4 regions of the Pradoshia sp. Z3_51 genome follow, and region 3 is predicted to be linked to each of the others. Evidence: predicted binding sites of a transcription regulator. Region 3 holds the regulator's gene; each other region holds the start of a gene.
What was found. Region 3 encodes LexA, which represses DNA repair genes until DNA is damaged. Its sites were predicted from a motif close to CGAACATATGTTCG; they were not measured.
Positions count from the first base shown of each region.

Region 1: uvrB (excinuclease ABC subunit UvrB) is a predicted target of LexA. The motif match lies at 1,261-1,274, and genes of this name have one in related genera.
Region 2: recA (recombinase RecA) is a predicted target of LexA. The motif match lies at 1,400-1,413, and genes of this name have one in related genera.
Region 4: parE (DNA topoisomerase IV subunit B) is a predicted target of LexA. The motif match lies at 1,473-1,486, and genes of this name have one in related genera.

Region 1 covers NZ_JBZAJC010000004.1:375,912-379,404, reverse strand. The annotation lists gene uvrB (excinuclease ABC subunit UvrB) at 1-1,168, opposite strand, end outside; gene AC4BHA_RS11100 (CsbA family protein) at 1,365-1,592, opposite strand; gene AC4BHA_RS11095 (ABC transporter substrate-binding protein) at 1,859-3,139, shown strand; gene AC4BHA_RS11090 (carbohydrate ABC transporter permease) at 3,240-3,493, shown strand, end outside.
Region 2 covers NZ_JBZAJC010000002.1:448,787-452,279, forward strand. The annotation lists gene AC4BHA_RS05815 (competence/damage-inducible protein A) at 7-1,254, shown strand; gene recA (recombinase RecA) at 1,513-2,556, shown strand; gene rny (ribonuclease Y) at 3,092-3,493, shown strand, end outside.
Region 3 covers NZ_JBZAJC010000017.1:17,677-21,169, forward strand. The annotation lists gene AC4BHA_RS18325 (DUF896 domain-containing protein) at 98-328, opposite strand; gene AC4BHA_RS18330 (YneB family resolvase-like protein) at 405-1,055, opposite strand; gene yneA (cell division suppressor protein YneA) at 1,125-1,448, opposite strand; gene lexA (transcriptional repressor LexA) at 1,602-2,228, shown strand; gene AC4BHA_RS18345 (helicase-related protein) at 2,432-3,493, opposite strand, start outside.
Region 4 covers NZ_JBZAJC010000001.1:20,113-23,605, reverse strand. The annotation lists gene parE (DNA topoisomerase IV subunit B) at 1-1,406, opposite strand, end outside; gene AC4BHA_RS00105 (CoA-binding protein) at 1,744-2,154, opposite strand; gene plsY (glycerol-3-phosphate 1-O-acyltransferase PlsY) at 2,326-2,934, shown strand; gene AC4BHA_RS00095 (CapA family protein) at 3,243-3,493, shown strand, end outside.

The DNA of each region.
Region 1 (3,493 bases), on a different contig from region 3:
CAATCTGGTTGACATGTTCTTCAAACTCCTGAAATTGCAAAGGCCTATTATCCATTGCGGACGGCAAACGGAAACCATGATTGACAAGTACCTCTTTCCGGGCGCGGTCTCCATTATACATTCCGCGAACCTGCGGGACTGTAACATGGGATTCATCTATAACCATTAAAAAGTCTTTAGGGAAATAATCAATAAGGGTATAGGGGGTAGAGCCCGGCGGCCTTAAGGTCAGATGTCGGGAATAGTTCTCGATTCCTGAACAAAAGCCCATTTCTCTCATCATTTCAAGATCGTAACGGGTTCTTTGCTCCAACCGCTGTGCTTCGAGAAGCTTTCCTTCACCTCTTAAAAAGGTGAGCTGCTCTTCCAATTCCGTCTCAATATTTTGAATAGCAATCCTCATCTTTTCTTCTCTTGTAACGAAGTGGGATGCAGGGAAGATAGCTACATGATCTCTTTCGCCGATAATTTCTCCAGTCAGCGCATCCACCTCTCTGATCCGTTCCACTTCATCGCCGAAAAATTCAACACGTACACAGTGTTCATCCTTTGAGACCGGAAAAATCTCTACTACATCTCCTCTTACTCGAAATGCTCCGCGTTGAAAGTTAATATCATTTCGTTCATATTGAATGTCGACCAATTTACGTAATAGCTGGTTCCGCTCCATTTCCATGCCAACTCGTATGGATAAAACCATTTCCCCGTATTCTTCTGGAGAACCCAAGCCATAAATACAGGACACACTGGCAATAATAATGACATCCTTCCGCTCAAATAATGCAGATGTTGCAGAGTGGCGCAGTTTATCTATCTCATCATTAATACTGGCGTCCTTTTCTATAAAGGTATCAGTCTGAGGTACATACGCTTCAGGCTGATAGTAGTCATAGTAACTGACAAAATACTCGACTGCATTATTCGGAAAGAACTCTTTAAATTCACTGTACAGCTGTCCAGCAAGCGTCTTATTATGAGCAATGATAAGGGTGGGCTTATTAATCTCTTTTATCACGTTTGAAATCGTGAATGTTTTTCCGGTTCCAGTAGCGCCAAGCAGCGTTTGATGCTTAACGCCATTATTAATTCCATTCACTAGCTCTTTAATTGCAGTTGGCTGGTCTCCTTGAGGAGTATACTTGGAAACCAATTCAAATTGTTTACTCACACAAAAGCCCCTTTCATCATTTTCATCTCAAGTCTCGTTTTATTTGATAACAATATTTTACCACAATCATCTATAAACAAACCAATAAAAAGCGAACAAACATTCCCTTTTTTTAACTTTAATAATATCATTTATGCCCATCCTGCAAAAAAATAAAAGAGTCTTCCTCAATATTGCGGAAGACTCAGTCTGTTGTTTATGCACTTTTAGGTGTTCTTTTGATCATCCGCTGAGAATACCAATACCCCGCCGTTAATGAAAATGCGTCAATTATAATCAGAGGCCAGGATGATGTATAGCCTTTATACGCTGATGCGGCGATTAGGGCAACAGTTAAACATAAACCGACTATGCAGCTATATGTCACTCTTGAAAAGAGCACAACTAATAAACCTGGAGCTAAAAGAGCTATTAAAATCTTCATCTGAGGTCTCACCTGCTTCCTCTGGAATCACGCAGCTATTTTCCAGCAATTCTATTCAGCTACAAATATATTACATTTCATGTGATTAATCCAGCAGGATACTAAGTTAATCGCTGACTGGCCCTCCATTTGGCACCCCTCTGACTTCAAATGTGTTCATAGGCCTTTAGGATCATGTATGAAAATTTATCCAAAATTAGGTTTCATTAACCAGATCTAAAGGAATTTATAAGGAAAGTAAGTATCTATTAAATAGGAGGGGAAATATGAAACTTAAAAAATGGTTATCCATCTCTTCTGCTGCTCTATTAGGGATTGCGTTAACAGCATGTTCCGATACCGAAGAAACCTCTACCGATGAGAACGATTCAAAAACAGTCGAAATTACATATGCCAGAGGAGTCGATACGACAGGCAGTACAGAAAAACTGATAGAGGCATTCGAGAAAGAACATCCCAATATTAAAGTAAACTATCAGGAAATGCCGAATAGTTCTACTCAACAGCACGATCAATATGTAACCGCATTCAGTAGTAAAAGTGCTGAAATTGATGTATTTGATGCAGATGTTGTTTGGCCGGCAGAGTTCGCCCAGGCTAACTACGCGATGGAATTAGACCGCTTCATCGATCAGGATAAAATTAATCTCGAAGACTACTTCCCCGGTCCAGTTGAAGCCGGGAAATTTGAAGGCAAGCAATGGGCTCTGCCAAAATACTCAGATGCCGGTATTCTTTATTATCGAACAGATTTGGTTAGCGAACCCCCAAAAACATGGGATGAGTTAATAGAAATGGCTAAAGAAGGAAACGGGAAAGAAGGCACAAGCTCAGGCTTTGTCTTCCAAGCAAAGCAATATGAAGGTATTGTTGTGAACGCCATGGAATTCATTGCCTCCTACGGCGGCAAAATCATCGATGAAAACAATGAAGTCGTCATTAACAGTCCAGAAGCCAAAAAAGGACTTAGTAAAATGGTTGAAATTGCAAACGCAGATTTCATGCCAAATAACATTTTAACTTTTACCGAAACGGAAACTGAATCTGCCTTTAAAGAAGGCCAAACTGTATTCGCACGCAATTGGCCCTATATGGAAAAAACAGCTGCTGATAAAAGTACCTCAAAGGTAGCTGGAAACTTTGCCTTTACCTCCTTGCCTGCTGGTGATTCAGGCTCAGCTTCGACACTCGGAGGCTATATGGCCATGATTAACCGCTATACTGATCATCCAAAAGAATCATGGGAATTTGTGAAATTCATGACTGGGGAAGAAGGACAAAAAATCTCTGCGACCGAAGGCGGACGTGCTCCAACCATAAAAGCTTTATATGAGGATAAGGAAGTACAGGATGCGGCTCCTGTTTTCAAAGAAAAGTCTTTTGTTGAAACACTAGAAAACGCTGTACCTAGGCCGGTTACTCCAAATTACCAGGAAATATCGGATATTTTGCAAATCGAAATTTCTAAAGCATTAACAAAGGATATTACAGTTGATGAAGCCATTGAAAATATGGAATCGAAAATGAAGGCTGCATTGAAGGAATAGATAACTTAGCCTAATAGGAACGGCAATGGGAGGGAGATGGGCACAAAAGCTTGTCTCCTATTTTTTAGCTTTTGAAGTCCATCCTGAAAGGAGTAATGATATGAAAAAGAAATTTTCGCTATCCGAACGACAATTAGGATATGCCATGATTATCCCTTCTCTTATACTAATTGGAATTGTTGTTCTCTATCCAATTGCCATGTCTTTTTGGAACAGTATGTTTGATTATCGATTGAATACTCCAGAGAAATCCGTACGAATGCTATCTTCTCAAGTTGACCTTGAACGGTATGCCACTGATTATTATTATCTACAAAAAAATCTAGAAGAATTGAATAGCGATAAATCCATCCA
Region 2 (3,493 bases), on a different contig from region 3:
GACAGAATGAATGCAGAATTAATAGCGGTAGGCTCTGAGTTATTACTTGGACAGATTGCAAATACCAATGCTCAGTTTATATCAAAAAGCCTGGCAGAGATAGGTATTAACGTATATTACCATACAGTAGTTGGGGATAATCCTGTACGATTAAAAAAGGCTATTGAAATTGCAGAATCCCGAGCAAATCTCATAATATACACTGGTGGGTTGGGACCAACAAAGGATGATATAACAAAAGAAGTTGTAGCTGCCCATATAGGTAAAACATTAATAACAGACCAAAAAGCTATGGAAAATATTGAAGAATATTTCAAGAAAATAAAACGGGTGATGACAGAAAACAACCGGAAGCAAGCATTGGTTATTGGAGGATCGGAAGTATTCCCTAATCAAAATGGAATGGCTCCCGGAATGGTTGTGTCTCATGGGGATATTCTTCACATTTTATTACCAGGTCCTCCAAGTGAAATGCAGCCAATGCATCAAAATTTTGCAGTTCCTTATCTTTTGAGATTAATGGACAGGGTGGAGCGTATAGATTCCCGAGTCCTCCGTTTCTTTGGTATTGGGGAATCACAGCTTGAAACAGAAATAGAAGATTTACTGGATCAGCAAAGTAATCCGACAATAGCGCCTCTTGCCTCAGATGGAGAGGTAACTCTTCGTATTACAGCTAAACATGAATCTATTGAAGAAGCTGACAAACTATTAAAAGAGACAGAAGAAAAAATTCTTTCGCGTGTGGGAGAATATTTTTACGGATATGATGATGCGACTATTATGACTGAACTTATCAATCTTTTAAAAGAAAATGAGCTTACAATATCGGCAGCAGAAAGCTTAACCGGCGGAATGTTTCAGGAAAAAATGACGGATATACAGGGAGCCGGTTTAATCCTTAAGGGCGGTATTGTTGTTTATACCAATGAAGCAAAGGAAAAGCTTTTGAAGGTCGAACAATCAACCATCGACCAATATGGAGTTGTCAGTGAGCAATGTGCTATGGAAATGGCTGATAATATTAAAGCCATGCTCCAATCTGATATTGGGATTAGTTTTACTGGAGTAGCTGGACCAGATGAATTGGAAGGTCATCCGGTAGGGACTGTTTATATCGGTATAGCCATTTCCGGTCAGAAAACGTACGCAAAGAGATTGGACTTAGGCGGTATGCGTGAGGTTAATCGGGTAAGAAGCATGAAGTATGGCTGTCATTTTCTTATCCGAAAGTTGAGAGAGTTATATGCATAATAGAAAACCCCAACTTATATGGTTGGGGATTTCTATTGTTTATAAAATTGAGATAATTTTTGTTTTACTTTAATTACTGCTAAAAGCATTCTGTTTGCTAGAGAGTTTCTTTAAATTTATTAGCAAAATTACCATTAAAACAATACGAATAAACGTTCGCTTTTTTACTTGTTAAATGGGGACAGATGAGGTATAGTATAAATAAGTTCTAAATTATACATGTAATGTTTTTATATAGATATGGGGAGGAAATAAACTGTGAGTGAACGTCAAGCTGCGCTCGATATGGCGCTAAAACAAATTGAAAAGCAATTTGGTAAAGGTTCAGTAATGAAGCTGGGGGAAAGAGCAGACAGAAAGGTTTCTACCATTCCAAGTGGTTCGCTTGCTCTTGATTCAGCCCTCGGTGTGGGTGGATATCCAAGAGGTAGAATAATTGAGATTTATGGACCGGAGAGTTCCGGTAAAACGACAGTAGCTTTACATGCAATTGCTGAAGTACAGGCACAGGGTGGACAAGCAGCATTTATTGATGCAGAACATGCTTTAGATCCGGCATATGCACAAAAGCTTGGCGTAAATATAGATGAATTATTACTTTCCCAACCAGATACAGGTGAACAGGCATTGGAAATTGCTGAGGCGCTTGTACGAAGTGGTGCAATTGATATTATCGTTGTTGACTCAGTGGCTGCTTTAGTACCAAAAGCTGAGATTGAAGGTGAAATGGGAGATTCTCATATGGGTCTACAAGCCCGTTTAATGTCTCAGGCTCTTCGTAAACTTTCTGGATCCATTAATAAATCTAACACCATAGCAATCTTTATCAACCAAATCCGTGAGAAGATTGGTGTTATGTTTGGTAACCCAGAAACAACTCCAGGTGGTCGTGCTCTTAAGTTCTATTCTACGGTTCGCCTTGAAGTAAGACGTGCAGAACAACTGAAACAGGGAAATGATATTGTAGGGAACAGGACTAAAGTAAAGGTTGTTAAAAATAAAGTGGCTCCACCTTTCAAAGTGGCAGAACTTGATATTATGTATGGTGAGGGTATTTCCAAAGAAGGAGAAATCATCGACATTGGTTCTGAATTGGATATTATTGAAAAGAGTGGGTCTTGGTACTCATATAATGGAGATCGCTTAGGACAGGGAAGAGAGAATGCGAAGCTCTTCTTAAAAGAAAATCCAGATGTTCGGGATGAAATTTCCATTAAAATCCGCTCAGCCTATGGATTAAACGGTGAAGCGAAAGTGGTTGAAGCAGCAGAGGAAATGGATAAATTTGATTTACCTGAATAAGTAGTTTGTAATGGGCAAACCTGATTATGGGTTTGCTCTTTCTATAGGTGGGCCTCAGGGTGTGTTTTATTATAAATTTAGCTGTTTCTGAAGAGAATCATGAAAGAAATAATATTTAGGTAGTATTGTGACTGGCAGAGTATGATCAATCAGTAAGTGTTGTTTGAGAAAAATCTATAACTTTATTAGAAAAGATGCGAAAAACAAATAATTTCTTCGGCTTTTGTACTTTTACTCAACTTAATGGGAAGCGGCTGTCTTAAAGTGGAGAGTATTATTAGAAACTATGACCTAGGTGGATAGGGTCACGAAAATTGTATATCTGTCTGTATTTTCTAAAAACGATTAAAAGAGCGTCAGGACTTGCTCTTGACAACAAATTTTCATAACTTTACAATAGAAATGTATTAATATCTTTTTTTATGACATGCCTAAAAGCGATTGTGCTGTATATTTTTAGATGATGTACATGCCAGAATTGAAAACAATGTAGTAAAAGAGATTAAAAAAGTTAATAGCAAGAGGAGGTGTAATGATGGATCCAATCGCTATCATCTCCATTTTGCTTGGCCTAATTGTTGGTGCAGTTGTTGGCTATTTGTTAAGAAGATCTATAGCTGAATCTAAAATATCCGGCGCAACGAACGCAGCTGAAAAAATTATTGAGGACGCAAAGCGTGAAGCGGACGCCTTGAAAAAGGAATCCCTTCTTGAAGCAAAGGATGAGATTCATAAGCTTCGGACTGATGCTGAAAAGGAAGTTCGTGATCGACGAACTGAATTACAGAGACAGGAAAATCGAATTCTACAAAAAGAAGAGAATCTGGACCGTAAAGCAGACTCTCAAGATAAACGTGAGGCTTTATTGGAGAAGAAAGAAGATTCTCTGAACCAAAGACAACAGCATATTGAACAGATGGAAAGCAAAGTGGACGAG
Region 3 (3,493 bases):
GAAGTATAAACAGGTTGACAAGACTTTGTTGGTAAATGCTACAAAATCGTCACTCCTTAAACTATTTTTTTGGAGTCTAGCCTATTATCCTATACCCTTAATGTAATTTTTTATTACGTAATTTTTTTATTTTTTCAGGTGTGACATCCTTACCTTCTGGATCGATAATGGTCAAACCTTCAACCGTATTTCTCATTGAAGTACGAAAGGTTTCCAAATACTCTTTCCTTAGAAGAGATTGTTCAGTGGCTTCTTCTTTTGTAAGGCCAACTGTTTTTGATTTCTTAGATAATTCATTAATTCTTTTAATTTTATGCATTGGCAGCATGGTATTGCTCCTTCTATATAAAATATAAGTAGATATTGTCATCGTATAGAAAAACCGCTGGATTTTCAAGAAGGAACTATTGATTAGTATTCTTTTTCATATATTCTGAATATCTTCGGTGAATAGTGGCTTTAGAGAGATCATAGCCTTTTCTGTTTAAATTCTCCGTAATTTCAGCAAATGTTAATCCTTTAATACGCAGCTCAATGACCTCTTGTAAAGGTACCTCTGACCTTTCTCTTCCGCCTCCAAGATGTTGATTTGCTAAATTTCTTTGCGGTTTATATCCATTTTCAATGGCTCGTTTCATCCCTCTTCTGATTTTACTGTTTTGCAATTTTCGCTGATATTCCTCTACTATACTAATGATTTGCAAAATCATGGCATCTGTTTCAGAAACCTCAAGCTCACCATTATGAGTAACCGTATATAATTTAACTCCTTCTTTATAGATGCAATGTAATAGAGCAATCTTGGCATTTCCTCTGCCAAGTCTTGTTTCATCCTGAATCAAGAGACCCTCGATTTCTCTATTTTTCATTTTTTCCAGCAAGATTAGAATGCCTTCTCGTTCTAAATCATATCCACTAGCTTGTTCTTTCTCTATTATTACAACCTCGAACCCTTTTATGGCAGCCAGTCTTGTTAACTCCTGCTCCTGCCTTTCCAGTGATGTTTCCTGTGAACTTTTATCTGTGCTGACTCTGCAATAAATTCCAACCTTCATTTTCTCTCACCATTCTTCTTTACATATAGATAAGGCCGGGAAACATTCCCGACCTTTCTGATTATATAGTTATTTATCAGAATCTGCTAAGTGTAGCATTTCTGTGTTTTCGTTCATTTTCTTTACAGGAATCACAATCGTTTGCCCTTCCTTTAAATGATTAATGTGCAAGTCATTATTTTCCTGAACCCAAGAGACAAATTCAGTCTGTGTCATTTCGCTGCCGTCAAAACGTTCAGCCATATCCCAAACTGTATCTCCTTTTTTAACCGTAATTTGTTGATAATCGTCTTTTGGTGCTTCAATATTTGTTACTATCATTGTAGTTATTAATAAGAAAAGACCGATAAAAAACAAGATGGAATAGCCATAAGAAGTCCATAATTTTTTCATAAATAAACCCCCATCGAATGTATGTTCGTTTAATATAAACTAAGTATAAACCGAACAAATGTTTTGTGTCAACACAAAAAACGAACTTATGTTTGTACTGTTAAACAGGAAATGATATACTAAAAACAAGAAAAGCTAAAAGAGGTGCGGGAGATGACTACTAAATTATCCAAACGGCAACAGGATATTTTGCTATATATTAAAGAAGAAGTAAAAACGAAGGGCTATCCACCTTCCGTTCGAGAAATTGGCGAAGCAGTCGGACTGGCTTCAAGTTCCACAGTTCATGGTCACTTAGCGCGATTGGAAAGCAAAGGACTCATCAGACGGGATCCTACAAAACCGCGTGCTATTGAAATCCTGGATATGGATCCACATGACCATATTCCAAAAACAAACTCAGTTAATGTACCATTAATCGGGAAAGTAACTGCAGGGCAGCCTATTACAGCTATCGAAAATATAGAAGAATACTTCCCTCTACCTGAGCATATGGCTCCTGCCGATGAAAATGTGTTTATGCTTGAAATTATGGGTGACAGTATGATTGAAGCTGGAATACTTAACGGTGACTATGTTATTGTTCGCCAGCAGCATACAGCAAACAATGGTGAAATTGTCGTAGCCATGACTGAAGATGATGAAGCTACCGTAAAACGTTTCTTTAAAGAAGATACTCATTTCCGTCTGCAGCCGGAAAATTCTATGCTCGAGCCTATCATTCTACAAAATGTCAGCATCCTCGGTAAAGTGATCGGGTTATACAGAAATATTCAATAAGAACGATGGGACCGGCTTTCAGCCGGTTCTACTTATGTGTTTAAAATCTATTATCTCTATTTTCTCTATTAAACTTATGCATTTAAAGATTGGCATATTCCACTTCATAAATAGATTAACGCTTTTATTTATCTCATTGTTTACATAATATAATTATGTAATACAAAAAGCTTGCAACCATTATGATTGCAAGCTTGAAGGTCCTATATATCCCATCCTCTGTAATAGTATCTTGATCGTTTACTCTCTTCATAACACGACTGGCAAATAGCAAATGGATAATTCCAACTTAACGGCTTATTGCATGACCGACACTTTGTTTGATATTTTTTAACCCCTTTTCTTAACTGATTATGTGCATCTGAACTGATTTCTTCTCTTACTCGCTCCCAATAGACCGTTTCACTTCTTCGATCTAATTTATACAAAAACAATAAATGCAATCCTACTGATTTATAAGATAATTCAAGTTCATCCAAGGAATCTTTCTTTATTAAAGGCTCTCTCAATTCTCTTCTATCCACAATGGCTTTCATATTATAGAGCCATTGGTTAACGAGGCTCTCCTCATTCGCTGAAAAAGGTAAATGCAGAAAACCGTATAAATCAGTTATCGACATTCGTCCTTCTATTTGTTCATGGCGAATTAAATGATATAAAGCTTTTTCCTGAGTAAGCGGTGCTTTTGTTGTGCCGGAAGGATTTTTAAATTCATCCCATAATTCAAAGAATTGATCAAAACTCGAGTGATAACGTTTAAAACGTTCAAATACACCCTGTGTAGGTGCTATTGTAAATGTACTGATCGGCCGGTCTTCACCATTTAACAACCGTTTCATTAAACCAATTTGATCAGTAAATGCCACTCTTCCTTCATTATATATACCTTTACGGCCGGCACGGCCTGCTAACTGCTTTACTTCCTGGGAGGTTAATAAACGCCTTCTCGTGCCATCAAATTTATCATTTTCCAGAAAAACGACCCGCCTAATCGGTAGATTGAGCCCCATCCCGATAGCATCTGTAGATACAATCACTCGCGTCTCCCTGTTAATGAACCTCTGAATTTGTTTAGCTCTTGTCTCAGGAGGCATACTTCCATAGATTACACTTACTTTATGGCCGTTTCTCTCCAGCTTTGAAGCGGTTTGAAGCACTTTATTTCGAGAAAATACAATCAATGCATCTCCTGCCTTGGTATGTTCGATCTTAAAAGGTTTTTTCTCTACAATCAGCGGTATATCACGTTTGTATTCATGAATTTC
Region 4 (3,493 bases), on a different contig from region 3:
ATTTCTTCATTTTTAAAAATATCTTCAAGCTTAGCTTTTTCTGTATTAATAACTTTACCGCGTAAAGGCAAAACAGCCTGGAACCTTCGATCACGCCCTTGTTTGGCAGACCCTCCGGCAGAATCTCCTTCGACGAGGTATAGTTCATTCTTCAATGGATTGCGGGACTGCGCCGGTGTAAGTTTTCCTGAAAGCAACGCTTCCGATTTCTTGCGTTTTTTACCGCTGCGTGCATCTTCTCTTGCTTTTCGGGCTGCTTCTCTGGCCTGAGCCGCTTTAATCGACTTACGGACCAAGGATGTCGCAATATCGGCATTTTCCATTAAATAATAAGATAATTTTTCAGATATAACAGAATCTACCGCAGAACGGGCATCACTGGTACCAAGTTTACTTTTTGTCTGTCCTTCAAATTGTAATAATTCTTCTGGAATTCTTACAGAAATGATAGCAGCCAATCCTTCGCGGATATCTGAACCATCCAGGTTTTTGTCCTTTTCTTTCAGCAAACCGGATTTACGTGCATATTCATTAAAGGCACGTGTAACAGCAGTTTTCATTCCTACTTCATGAGTTCCGCCATCTTTTGTTCTGACATTATTGACGAATGATAAAATATTTTCCGAATATCCATCATTAAATTGAAAAGCAAAATCAACCTCAATATCAGAATGAGTCCCCTCAAAGCTTACAACAGGATGCAATGTATCTTTTTCTTCATTTAGGTAAGAAACAAATGCCTCAATCCCATTCTCATAATAATAAACATCTTTTTCATCCGTACGTAAGTCATGTAATTCAATTTTTAAACCTTTTAATAAAAAGGCAGATTCGCGTAAGCGTTCACTTAAGGTTTCACGATTGTAAACAATGGTAGAGAAAATACTCTCATCCGGTTTAAAATGAATGGTTGTTCCAGTTTGGTTGGTTTTACCAATTTTCTCTAAAGTCGTTACAGGTTTTCCGCCATTTTCAAAACGCTGTTCATAAATAAAACCATCACGCTTAATGGTAACAACAAGCCATTCTGATAAAGCATTTACGACCGATGCACCAACCCCATGTAAACCACCGCTCGTCTTATAGCCACCCTGACCAAATTTTCCTCCTGCATGAAGGATGGTTAGAATAACCTCCGGAGTCGGTTTACCCATTTTATGTATTCCAGTAGGCATCCCTCTACCTTTATCCATTACACTGATGCTATTATCTTTATGAATTTTTACAATAATTTCGTCCCCATGTCCGGCCAATACTTCGTCCACGGAGTTATCAACGATTTCATAAACGAGATGATGCAGGCCTCGTGTGTCTGTGCTTCCGATATACATTCCCGGTCGTTTACGGACAGCTTCTAATCCTTCAAGTACCTGGATGGCATCTTCGTTATAGTCAATAGGTTTTATATTTTTTGCCACTTATGTACCCCTCTCTTTACGTTACAACTTCTATTATATACATATTCTTAAACAAGAACAAATGTTCTCGATAGTATAAACAGCACACTAAAGCTCTATTGCTCTATTTTTACAGATTATTTTTCGTTTCGCAAATAAAGTTTAGATAAAGGTTATGTATACGAGACATCCCGGCTTCCAGTCCCTGTAAAAAACAAATAAAATAAGTCCCTGTATCTTAATTATGGTATCATCTTCGGTGTTTTTACAACTATTAGTTTTTATTACCTACAACATTATAAAACCACCAATGAGCTATTTACGAGCAATTGGTGGCCATTTTTTATTATTTAGTTAATGCATGCTCCACTTTTATGCAACGGTCCATAATGACGGTGTAATCCTTGTCCTTTAGCATTTGGAAGGCCTCTTCATCAATAACTCCCAGCTGTGTCCAAAATATATCGGCATCGATTTCCAAAAATTCCTTAGCCAGATCCATCACATATTCAGATCGGCGAAAAACATTGACAATATCTACATGCCCTTCAATATCCTTCAATATCGCAACCGCCTTTACACCCAAAACACTATCCACTGAAGGATTGACCGGGATAATTTCATATCCATTATCCTGCATGGCCTTAGATACCATGTAAGATGTCCGTTCCGGATTATCAGAAAGACCAACGACAGCTATTCGTTTCGCTTTTTTTAAGAGGAGACCAATTTCATCTCTGCTTGGATTTTCTATCATGAATATAGCCCCTTTCAATAATAAAATTTATCCTTATGTATACCCATAGGCTATTATAGAATAAACGGTCAGCTCAGAATAGGGAAGTTAATAAAAATAATTTTTTTATTTTCTTTTTGCAGGTACATGTTAAAATATATTAACCAGTAGTGTAAGAAAGGAACTGTTTATATGTTATATTTTTTGTTTATATTGGCCTATTTGCTAGGTTCAATACCTTCAGGCTTAATTATAGGAAAAGTTTTTTATAACACTGATATACGTGAGCATGGCAGCGGAAACTTAGGAGGAACCAATACATTCCGGACACTTGGGAAAAAAGCCGGAATTATCGTTACAACTATAGATATCTTAAAAGGTACTTTGGCCACCTTATTGCCATACATATTTAATATACAAGCTGATCAATGGCCAAGTTGGATTGCTATTCCGTTGATATGCGGCTTATTGGCAGTTATCGGCCATATGTACCCTATATTTGCCGGATTCAGAGGCGGTAAAGCTGTAGCTACATCCGGAGGTATTTTGCTCGGATACGATCCACTTTTATTTGTGATTCTAGTTGCATGCTTTTTTGTATTCTTATACCTAACTAAAATCGTGTCCTTATCTTCTATGTTGATTGCAGTTGTGGCACTTATTTATGCCATGTTTAGCGGAGATCCTTCCATGTTAATCCTAATTATCTTCCTGGCAGGATTTATCTTCTATCGCCATCGCGCTAATATCAAACGTATTATTAATAAAACAGAACCTAAGGTTAATTTGTTTAAACGATGATATAAGACTGTTTTTGGAATCACGATTAGTGGTCCAAAAACAGTCTTTTTTATTTTTGCTAAACAGAATACAAAAGCAATATTCTCCTCCGAAAACCTCATCTCATATTCAAACAACAAAGCTCGACCTCTATCGACTGATTACCTAATAGGATTAAACGATCGGATAATTTAGTATAAAATTATCAGTCATATGAAACCAGAAAAATACCTTATTTTGCATTTTAATCTAAAAAGTGTCAATATACATGTAGGAATATATTAAAAATATGTACTCATATTTAGAAAAATTTACTAAGCAGGTGAAGAATGAAGAAAAAAATAGCCCTCCTATCATTTTTAATCATTACCGCAGCTATAGGTATACTTATATATCTAAACACTCAGGAGATTTTCAATAATTATGAAGAAAAAAACGTAGCTTTAACCCATAATAGGGAAGTTTTCTTATCTGAACGTAACTACCATTCTACTGCTGAAATTGGAGCCATCGGAGATATACTTTTGCATGATAAGGTATATGAAGATGCAGATACTGGTTCTGGTTATGATTTCTCAGA